DNA from 3 places in the Paenibacillus sp. 276b genome. Region 2 is predicted to be linked to each of the others. Evidence: predicted binding sites of a transcription regulator. Region 2 holds the regulator's gene; each other region holds the start of a gene.
The links. Region 2 encodes LexA, which represses DNA repair genes until DNA is damaged. Its sites were predicted from a motif close to CGAACATATGTTCG; they were not measured.
Positions count from the first base shown of each region.

Region 1 (3,288 bases), on a different contig from region 2:
TACCGCATAGATACGAATGTCCGGCAGTTGCTTACGCAGTTCTTCTCCCGTTCCGGTGATCGTACCGCCTGTTCCCGCCGTGGCGATAAAGGCGTCCAGCTTGCCTTCCATCTGCTGCATAATTTCGGGAGCCGTGGTGATCCGGTGGATGTCCGGGTTCGCTTGATTCTCGAATTGCTGGGGAATGAAACTTCCCGGAATGTCGGCCTGAAGTTCTTTGGCCTTGCGAATCGCGCCAGGCATCCGTTCTGCGGCAGGGGTGAGCACGACATCTGCGCCATAGGCTTTCAGAATGTTGATGCGTTCCTTGGACATGTTGTCCGGCATGATCAGAATGGCCTTATATCCCTTGGCAGCAGCATTCATTGCAAGACCGATGCCGGTATTGCCGCTGGTTGGTTCGATAATGGTTGCGCCGGGAAGCAGTAGTCCTGCCCGTTCAGCCTGAACGATCAGGTTATAGGCGGCACGGTCTTTGACGCTGCCGCTAGGGTTGAAATATTCCAGCTTGACGTATACGTCAGCGGAATCGCTACCTGTAAGTCTGTTCAGTTTAACGGCAGGTGTCTGGCCGATCAGCTCGGTAACATCTGCGGCAATGCCTGTATGTGCGGGTGTTTGATTTTTAATTAAATGCGAATTCAAGTCCATGAAGTACAGCTCCTTGATTGATAGACGTTGAAAGCAATTCCAATGAACAAGTCTGTCTGCCGTTAATGGCTGGCAGGCTTGTTTGCTTATAGGAATTCATTTTCACTACAAGTCTGAACAGAATGTACAGACTTGTCTATTCCATCTTAATGAACGCAGCCTCACCGGGTCAACCTGTTTCGATTAGGCAGAAGGGTGAGGAGTCTAAGGAGTAAGTGAACCAAGTGGACTAAGAAAGAAATGTGAATTCAAACGATGAAGGGTACATTAAGCAGATGAATTAGCTATATCGGCTGGGTCAAATCCATATCCAGATGCCGACTAAGCTCTTTTTTGACTTCATTCCGCGCGAACGTCCACAGCATATAGAACCGCTGCAAATAGCCTCTGCACAGGTACTGGGTTTCGATTCCATCAACTTGCCGTTTCTCCTCCAGAACCTTGACGCCACGAGTTCTCATTTGTTTGCGAAGCGTAAGCATTTCCTTAAGTACATCATTCTGAATGCGGGTTAGAGACAGAATGTAGACCTCTGGCATTTTGAGCTGCAACGTATCCAGTGTGCGAATATCCCGTTCAAGCACATCCAGCAGAAGAGTGCGTACAACCATGCTTTTAATCAATCGGTGGTCTTCATCCGCAGGGGATGGGGCGGAAGGGGATGATGACATACTTTCACTTCCTTAACCTTGAATTCGGACATGTTCTTATTTACAGAACGTATGTTCTTATATTATAATCAATATATGCAATGATGATACACAATACAACCGAGAAATATTGGAAGTAGCACATATGCGATTTATGCTGAGGTTGTAGGCGGTGAAATAGGGACAAGCCTTCTCCAAAATAAGGTATAATTTTTGGGTTTTGCAGGAAACCTAAGGGCATAAAGAAAATGACTTAATGCATCAACCGAATAGGTGAAGAGCTTTTAGTCCGTTGGTACTAGCGAATGTTATGAAGGGTTGCCAAAGTGTTGCAACAAAAAAGCCCCTGCCTTGGGCGGCGGGGCCAGATGATCTACCGAACCAGACGGCAGAGTTGTATATGAGCATAAAGCGGTTAAGCCAGATACTGAGGCTTCTCGTAAAGAGCCTCTTTTTCCAGAATCACTTTGTAAGGTCTTTCCTTACCCTTCAGGGAAGGGCCAATCGTAGTCAGCGGTACGGCCGGTTTGTGGAAACGATCTTCTTCCTTGGGTTCCGGAACCGGTCGTGATGATTCGGGCGCAGAACTGAGGCGTACCTTTTTGTCGCTGCCCCAGCGCTTGCTTATTTTTTTCGTTTCCGGTTTCATTCCGGTTCGCCTCCTAACAAATCGTTGATGGCGTTGAACAGATGACGGTTCTCCAAATCCATCTGCTGAAATATCGCCTCATCCGCTTCAATATGTCCAATAATATGGACTGTGATTACATACCTCTTGGCTACAGGATAGCATAGCAGATACTCTTTCTCAAGATAATCGTCATAGAGGTTGATCTTGATTTTGTTCTCCAGGTAAGAATCAATGACCAGAATGCGCTTCGGATCATCGGGCTGCTTGTCGTCATTGGCGGACAAGTTATATTTTCTTCCCGGTTCCCCAACGTTACCACATAATTGTTCAATATGACCACTGTCATCTGTACGGTATATGGCAGTCCCACGCACGGCAAATGGAGGAAGGGATACAAATGCACTTCGAAGTGCATCGCTCATTCGCTCCAACATAACCGAATCTGCTTTGCGGGTACGCAGTAACTCCCTGAAGAATCGCAGCAGCTTGAGCAACTGTAATCGGGCTTCACCCTCAGACCTTTTGTGCTTCTCGATAATTTTTTCCACTTCGGGATCGCTCCATCGCCCCTGTTCTTCGATGCTGTCGGCGATTTTGGAACAGGCCACCGAGACGGCTGGCGCCCATTTCCCGTCTGAACGAATTTCATAAACCAGTGGATTTAACCCCAGCAGATCTGTGGGCATACGTAAACCTTCGATCTTGCTGGCGTCTTTGATGTCAGTAATATCCTCTGGAAGAATGAAAAAAATACGCTTTCGTCCTAGCCGACCCATAAACAAACCCATTTCCAGCATTGTATTATCACGGACAGAGGCATAGTACTTCCCGCGAATTTTCGATATATCATCCGGATGAAAAATAAAAATGGCAAAGTCAGTCGTACGCACTTCTGTTTCCAGATCGTCCATGGTATAACTGCTTGGATTAAAAACTCCGGAGTACCAAGGGGTAACTTCGGCCGAGAAACGCAAGTTTTCGTGTACTGCGGCTGCAATCGGCTTCGCTTCCAGCGAGCAGCCAATAAAGACTCTTGGCTTTAACGTTTTCATCAATCCGCCTCGCTTAAACGGGTAGTGGGAATCAATTGTTATATTATACCATAAACAGCAGAGTAAGTCTGGAAACGTTTAGCTGGAGCAAGATTAGCCGATTACATTTGCTATAGTGTATGTGCAAGAGGGAAATGATTCCTTTAAAATCCGCGGAAAAATAAAAAATGGACCCAAATTGTCACAGTTGGGTGACTGGACAGTTATATTTGGAAGCTTCAGTCATAGAATGAAGGAGCAGGTAGCACCATTAGGTAGAGAAGCTTGTCCTGGTGTGGCTGTTTGACGGCTCAAGCAGGCCAGA
Region 1 covers NZ_FNRR01000007.1:143,933-147,220, reverse strand. The annotation lists gene cysK (cysteine synthase A) at 1-651, opposite strand, end outside; gene BLV50_RS26220 (YhjD family protein) at 936-1,322, opposite strand; gene BLV50_RS26215 (hypothetical protein) at 1,717-1,950, opposite strand; gene BLV50_RS26210 (nucleotide-binding protein) at 1,947-2,984, opposite strand.
Region 1: a site for LexA is predicted at 1,367-1,380, ahead of BLV50_RS26220 (YhjD family protein). Genes of this name have one in related genera too.

Region 2 (3,288 bases):
GGATCGTGTTGGGTGAACTGGATTTTGCATTGGAACATTTGGAGGAATGGGCTACACCAAAACCTGTGCCTACAAATTCTGCTATACCTGATGGAACAAGCTTAATTTATCCTGAACCTTATGGAGTTGCTCTTATTATTGCACCATGGAACTATCCGTTCCAACTGGCTTTCGGCCCTCTAATTGGAGCCATTGCTGCGGGTAACTGTGCCATTATTAAGCCGTCTGAATTAACCCCAGCCGTGTCACGTCTGACTTATGATTTGATTCATGAGATATTTCCTAGTGAGTACCTGGCAGTTATGGAAGGGGAAGTCGAGACGAGTACGGCATTGTTGAAAGAAAAGTTTGATTATATTTTCTTTACAGGCAGTACAGGTGTTGGCCGCATTGTTATGAAGGCAGCTGCTGAGCATTTGACTCCAGTTACGTTAGAACTAGGTGGTAAGAGTCCGGTCATTGTCCACCAGGATGCAGATTTGAAGCTGGCAGCTCAGCGCATTGTGCGCGGTAAATTCCTGAATGCTGGGCAAACCTGTGTCGCTCCAGACTATTTGCTTGTGCACGAGGAAGTACATGACAAATTATTGGAATTGATCGGTGCAGAAATTCAGGATAAATTTGGAGACGATGTGATGAGAAATGCTGATTTCCCGCACATTGTCAACGCACGTAACTTTGATCGTTTATCGGTGTTACTCCAAGATGGCAAAACAATGATCGGTGGACATTCTGAACGTGATCAGCTGCTCATTGAACCAACAGTACTGGGCGAAGTGGATTGGAAATCCCCAGTGATGCAAGAAGAGATCTTTGGTCCAGTTCTTCCTGTATTTAAGTATACCGACCTCAATCCCTTGCTAGATGAGATTGTCCGCCGTCCAAAACCACTGGCATTATATCTCTTCACTCAGGATGAGGATCTGCAGAATCAGGTTCTGAATCAAGTATCTTTTGGTGGTGGTTGCATTAATGATACATTGTCTCATATGACATCACATTATCTTCCGTTTGGCGGCGTAGGAGAAAGTGGAATGGGTTCCTACCATGGTCAACAGAGTTTTGATGTGTTCTCTCATCATAAAAGCATTCTTAAACGCAGCGAATAATCTACTAACGTAGAACAATATAAGTTGTATAAAAAAAAAGAGGTTGTCCCGTTGAACGGGACAACCTCTTTATGTATCTTATTGTGAGACTTCTGTACAAATTCAATACATATTAATGAATATCACGGAAAAGGCCAATGACTTTGCCCAGGATGCTAACGTGTTTCAAACGCAACGGTTCAAAAGTCGAATTTTCCGGTTGAAGACGAATATGATCTTTCTCTTTGTAGAACGTTTTTACCGTTGCTTCATCGTCTTCAGTCATGGCTACTACGATATCGCCGTTATCTGCAGTTTGCTGCTGACGTACGATAACATAGTCTCCGTTAACAATGCCTGCTTCAACCATACTGTCTCCCACGACCGAAAGCATAAATACTTTCTGTTCGCCTACATAATGCGTAGGAAGAGGGAAGTAATCTTCGATATTTTCTGTTGCTGTGATCGGAACCCCTGCAGTAACTTTACCCACGACAGGAATGCGAGCAACGCTGTGAGCAAACTGATGTGAATGCTCTGACTCTTCCTGGCTGAGAAGTTCAATGGCTCTTGGTTTGGTTGGGTCACGTCTAATCAGACCTTTCTTCTCCAAACGATCCAGATGTCCATGTACTGTAGAGCTGGAAGCCAACCCAACGGCTTCACCAATTTCGCGTACGGAAGGAGGATACCCCTTCAACCGGACTTCATTGCGTATAAACTCCAGAATAGCCTGTTGCCTGCTGGATATCTTCGACATACCGTATCAACCCCATTTTAGTAACGTTTGGGAAAATTATAACATAGAACCTCCGTTCGTACAAACATAAGTTCTAAATAAAATGCCATAAAATCAATGTTTTTTTGCAAATTAAGATGAAAATTTTCTTTTGGTCTAATCAAATACTGCAAATGACAATTCCAATACAATAGAAGAAAGATAATAGAATGTAGTATCAACAAAAAAAAGCGAACAATTGTTCTAAAAAGTTATTGTACAAAACATGTGTTCGTGTTATATTAATTTCAACAGGATAGGAACAAACGTTTGGAGGTCGATATTTAATGAGATATTCTACTTATCAAAGTATTTACGAACCGGTGCATTCAGAAGTGGTTGAAACTAACATAAGGAATTTTAAAAAGGTTTTTGCAAAAGGTAATGTCCCAACTTGGGTCTTGAAATTAATAATCGTAAGCTTAATTATACTGGTTGGATGCAGTACAGTATTGACTGTGTTCGCTGGCAATGAGAACGATCTGTTGCCTGGGGGGAAGATGGCAGTTTCACAAGGAGATACGCTATGGAGTATATCATTGGATCACAAACCTGAAACAATGGATACACGTGTATATATAGAAGCAATCAAGAAAGTGAATCAACTTCATTCAACTTCAATACAGGTGGGGCAAGTCTTAATACTGCCTCAATTCACAGATTAAAGCTGCATATCCACACGCGCTAATGCGTGTCAGCTTGACAAGCTGCCCTTAACATGTCAAAGTTAATATGACTTTGTATTTTTGGAGGGGACAAGCTTGGATATAGATAGTCTGGTAGCACGTATTAATGAATTGGCCCGTAAGCAAAAATCCACTGGATTGACAGAGGAAGAGCTCGCTGAACGTGCCAAACTTAGAGAAATCTATTTGAATAACATTCGAAGCAATTTCAGACAACAACTGGATACGATTGAAATTGTAGATGATGAGAACGATCAAGGCCACCAAGGCAAACTCAAACATTAAGGAAACCTAATGATATCATTATGATATTTAGGTTTTTTCCTGTTATCTAGAGGTTGCAAATTATAGGGGGAAATGTTGGTTTGCAATTATGTAAGCCGATACAAAGAACATCTAAGGGGGATTCTCATGTCGCGTTCGTTCGAGAGAACGGTTCGAAAAAATTCTAAGCAGTTGAATCAGCAACGTAAAAAAAGCGGTAAACCGGTTTCTGGCACACCAGGTGAGGACGTATTTAAAGGACGCAGTCTTCTGTTTCCTATTTTTCTGATCGGACTAGCATTCCTGTACCTCTTTATGAGTACATTTCTTGTCAAAGCTCCGATGACCACTTGGGACTGGGTGACCTTGTTGCTGTATGTATTTTTGGCAATCATCTTCATGCTCCGTCGTCCTTATGTCAAAATAGGAAGTAACCGGATTTTGACGACAAAAGGGAACCGTGAGCGTTCAA
Region 2 covers NZ_FNRR01000001.1:2,191,304-2,194,591, reverse strand. The annotation lists gene BLV50_RS09285 (aldehyde dehydrogenase) at 1-1,109, shown strand, start outside; gene lexA (transcriptional repressor LexA) at 1,222-1,848, opposite strand; gene BLV50_RS09275 (LysM peptidoglycan-binding domain-containing protein) at 2,154-2,531, shown strand; gene BLV50_RS09270 (DUF896 domain-containing protein) at 2,628-2,837, shown strand; gene BLV50_RS09265 (hypothetical protein) at 2,964-3,288, shown strand, end outside.

Region 3 (3,288 bases), on a different contig from region 2:
GAATCAGAAAAATCTGGGGATAACAGCGATCGAAGTCCAATCCATCACCGCAGCGGTCTCTCTTGCAGCAAGCCTATCTTTTCAACTAACTATGAAAGAAGTGGATCTATCTTGCCATCAGTTACACTGGAACGCAGCCGCAAAAAGCGGCTTGAACATGCACATCCATGGATATATAACAATGAAATCGCCTCTGTTGAAGGAAACCCCGAGCCGGGAGATCTGGTCAACGTATTGAATCATCAAGGTCGCTATCTTGCGACGGGATACTATAATCCTGCATCTCAAATCACAGTTCGAGTCGTGGCCTATCAACCTTTGGAGTTTGAGCAGATGGACACCGCGTTTTTTGCAGCGCGTTTCCGCGATTGCTTGCGCCACCGGGAGCGCTTTATCCAGGATGGAGAGGCATACCGTCTCGTTTATGGGGAAGCTGATTTCCTGCCAGGACTGATCGTTGACCGTTTTGGCAGCATCCTTGTTGTTCAATTGCTCACACTGGGCATGGACCGTTGCCGCGAAGCGATCGTACAAGCTCTAATTGAAGTGATGCAGCCGGAAGGCATCTATGAACGCAGTGATGTGTCCATTCGTGAACTGGAAGGCTTGGAGCAGACGAAAGGACCATTGTATGGGGATTGCCCGCGTCATGTCACGGTAACGGAGAATGGATTGCTCATTAAGGTGGATATCGTAGAAGGCCAGAAGACAGGGTACTTCTTTGACCAGCGAGAGAATCGTGCAGCCATCGAACCACTTATGAAGGGTTGGGGTTACAAGAGTGGCATTACGCTCCAACAGACCGAGCAGGATGGTACGCAGCAGTTGCTTCCTGTGAATAAAAGTGGCAAGGTTGTGACGTTCCCTTATTGGGATGGGGCTACTGTGCTGGAATGTTTCTCCCACACAGGCAGCTTCACATTGAACGCCTGCAAATATGGAGCCAAAAAAGTAACATGTCTTGATATCTCAGAGCATGCGATTGAAAGTGCACGTACCAACGTAGAGCTGAACGGTTTCACTGACCGGGTTGAATTTGTCGTTGCGGATGCATTCCAATACTTGCGTGAGCAGGTGAAAGGCCTCGATGAGCGTAACGTACGTGCACGTGCTGGCGAACAGAAAGTGGATACGTCCAAGGCGCTTGCAGCCAGTGGTAAAACATTTGATGTGGTCATCCTCGATCCGCCAGCCTTTGCCAAAACGAAATCAGCAGTCAAAGGCGCATGCCGTGGATATAAGGATATCAATCTGCAAGGAATGAAGCTGGTGAATGAGGGCGGGTATCTGGTAACGGCAAGCTGTTCATATCACATGCGTCCGGATCTCTTCCTGAAAACCATTGCGGATGCAGCCGAAGATGCAGGCAAAGTACTGCGTCTGATCGACTGGAAAGCAGCCGGTAAGGATCACCCGCAAATTCTGGGCGTAGACGAAGGTCATTACCTGAAATTTGCCATCTTCGAAGTGCGCAGCAAAAAGAATTAATCGAGCGATTTCCATTTAAGTCGAACATACATTTACGCAAAGAGTCCACAGTTTTCATAAGCTGCGGGCTTTTTGCTATGCTCGTGCATATGATCTCTGGAATTGCCGGATAGTGGCAAACGTATGTTCCGAACCAAGTCAGATATGTTATACTGGGAATTAAAATCTGTTCGTGATGGTTTGGAGGATTAAACATGTCCGTACGCTTCGTTATTGGCCGAGCAGGCAGCGGCAAGAGTACGCTGATTACCCGGGAAATCACATCCCTGCTACAAAAGGAACCGCAAGGTAAACCACTGATTCTGCTGGTCCCGGAACAGAGTTCGTTTCGAACCGAACAGTCACTGGTTTCTTCAGGTGCTATAAAAGGTACCATGCGTGCTGAAGTGCTTGGTTTTCGCCGATTGGCCTATCGGGTAATGCAGGAGGCAGGTGGTTCTGCACGTATTCCCATTGGAGCTGAAGGTAAAAAAATGCTGCTCTACAAAGTGCTCCAGCGTCGTAAGGAAGAATTGAAGCTGTTTGCAGCATCAGGCAGTCAGCTGGGATTTATCGGAGACTTGAATGATCTATACAGTGAGTTTAAACGTTATGAACTTGACCCCACTTCACTGGAAGAAGGACTTTCCGCATGGAATACTTCCTCTTCTGCACCGATTCTGGGAGACAAGCTGCATGACTTGCTTCTTATATACCGTGATTATGAAAAGGAATTAACCGAACTATATATCGATGATGAAGACACGTTGACTGAACTAACAGAGCGGTTGCCGGAGAGCACGCTGCTGCAAGATGCACAGATCTGGATCGATGGATTTCAGGGATTTACCCCGCAGGAAATGAGTGTCATTGGAAGATTGATGCTGCAAGCTTCTTCCGTCACAATTGCATTGACGTTGGATCGTGCTTACGACCACGGCGCACTTCCAGGAGAACTGGAGCTGTTCCATCCCACAGCGAGTGCATATGCACGTCTCAAAGGCATGGCTGAGGATCTGGGTGTTCTTAATGAGACAACCGTGCTTCAACTGGAAGTTTTGCCAAGATATGAAGGCAGTCCTGGACTGGCGCATTTGGAGGCTGGCTTTGATCGTAGAGTCCGCTGGAAGAGTGAGGGGCGTGATGCGGGTGTCCGACTTTACGCCGCTGAGAACCGCCGGGCTGAGATGGAAGGAGCACTTCGTGAGATGCGTCGTCTGGCGCAAGATGAAGGTGCGCGTTATCGAGATATGGCAGTGCTCGTTCGTCAGTTGGATACATATGCCGACATTGCTGAGCCTCTGTTCAGGGATTATGGCGTGCCTGTCTTTCTGGATCGGAGAAGAAATGAACTACATCATCCATTATCGGAATTTATTCGTTCAGCACTCGATATCGTTCGCCGTCGCTGGCGTTATGAGGATGTATTTCGCTGTGTGAAAACGGATCTGCTGCTTCCACGGGGCGGTTCCATTACACGTGAAGATATGGACCAGCTCGAAAATTATATATTAGCTTGCGGAATTCACGGATACCGCTGGACAGATGGAAAGCCATGGAAGTATGTACCCAGCCTGTCCCTGGAAGACAACGATCAGGATGTCCGCAGCCGGGGCCGGGAACAAATGCTGTCCTTAATGGAAAAATGCCGTACGGTGATTGTTGATCCACTGGGTGCTTTTGAGAAACGAATGAGCAAGGCAAAGACAGCTAAAGACCAATGTGCGGCGCTTTACAGATTACTGGAAGATGCCGAGATTCCTTGGAAGCTGGATCAGATGTCTGCAGAAGCCAAGGCTCAGGGTGATCCGGAACGTTCGA
Region 3 covers NZ_FNRR01000004.1:505,067-508,354, forward strand. The annotation lists gene BLV50_RS21495 (class I SAM-dependent rRNA methyltransferase) at 112-1,488, shown strand; gene addB (helicase-exonuclease AddAB subunit AddB) at 1,683-3,288, shown strand, end outside.
Region 3: a site for LexA is predicted at 1,605-1,618, ahead of addB (helicase-exonuclease AddAB subunit AddB). Genes of this name have one in related genera too.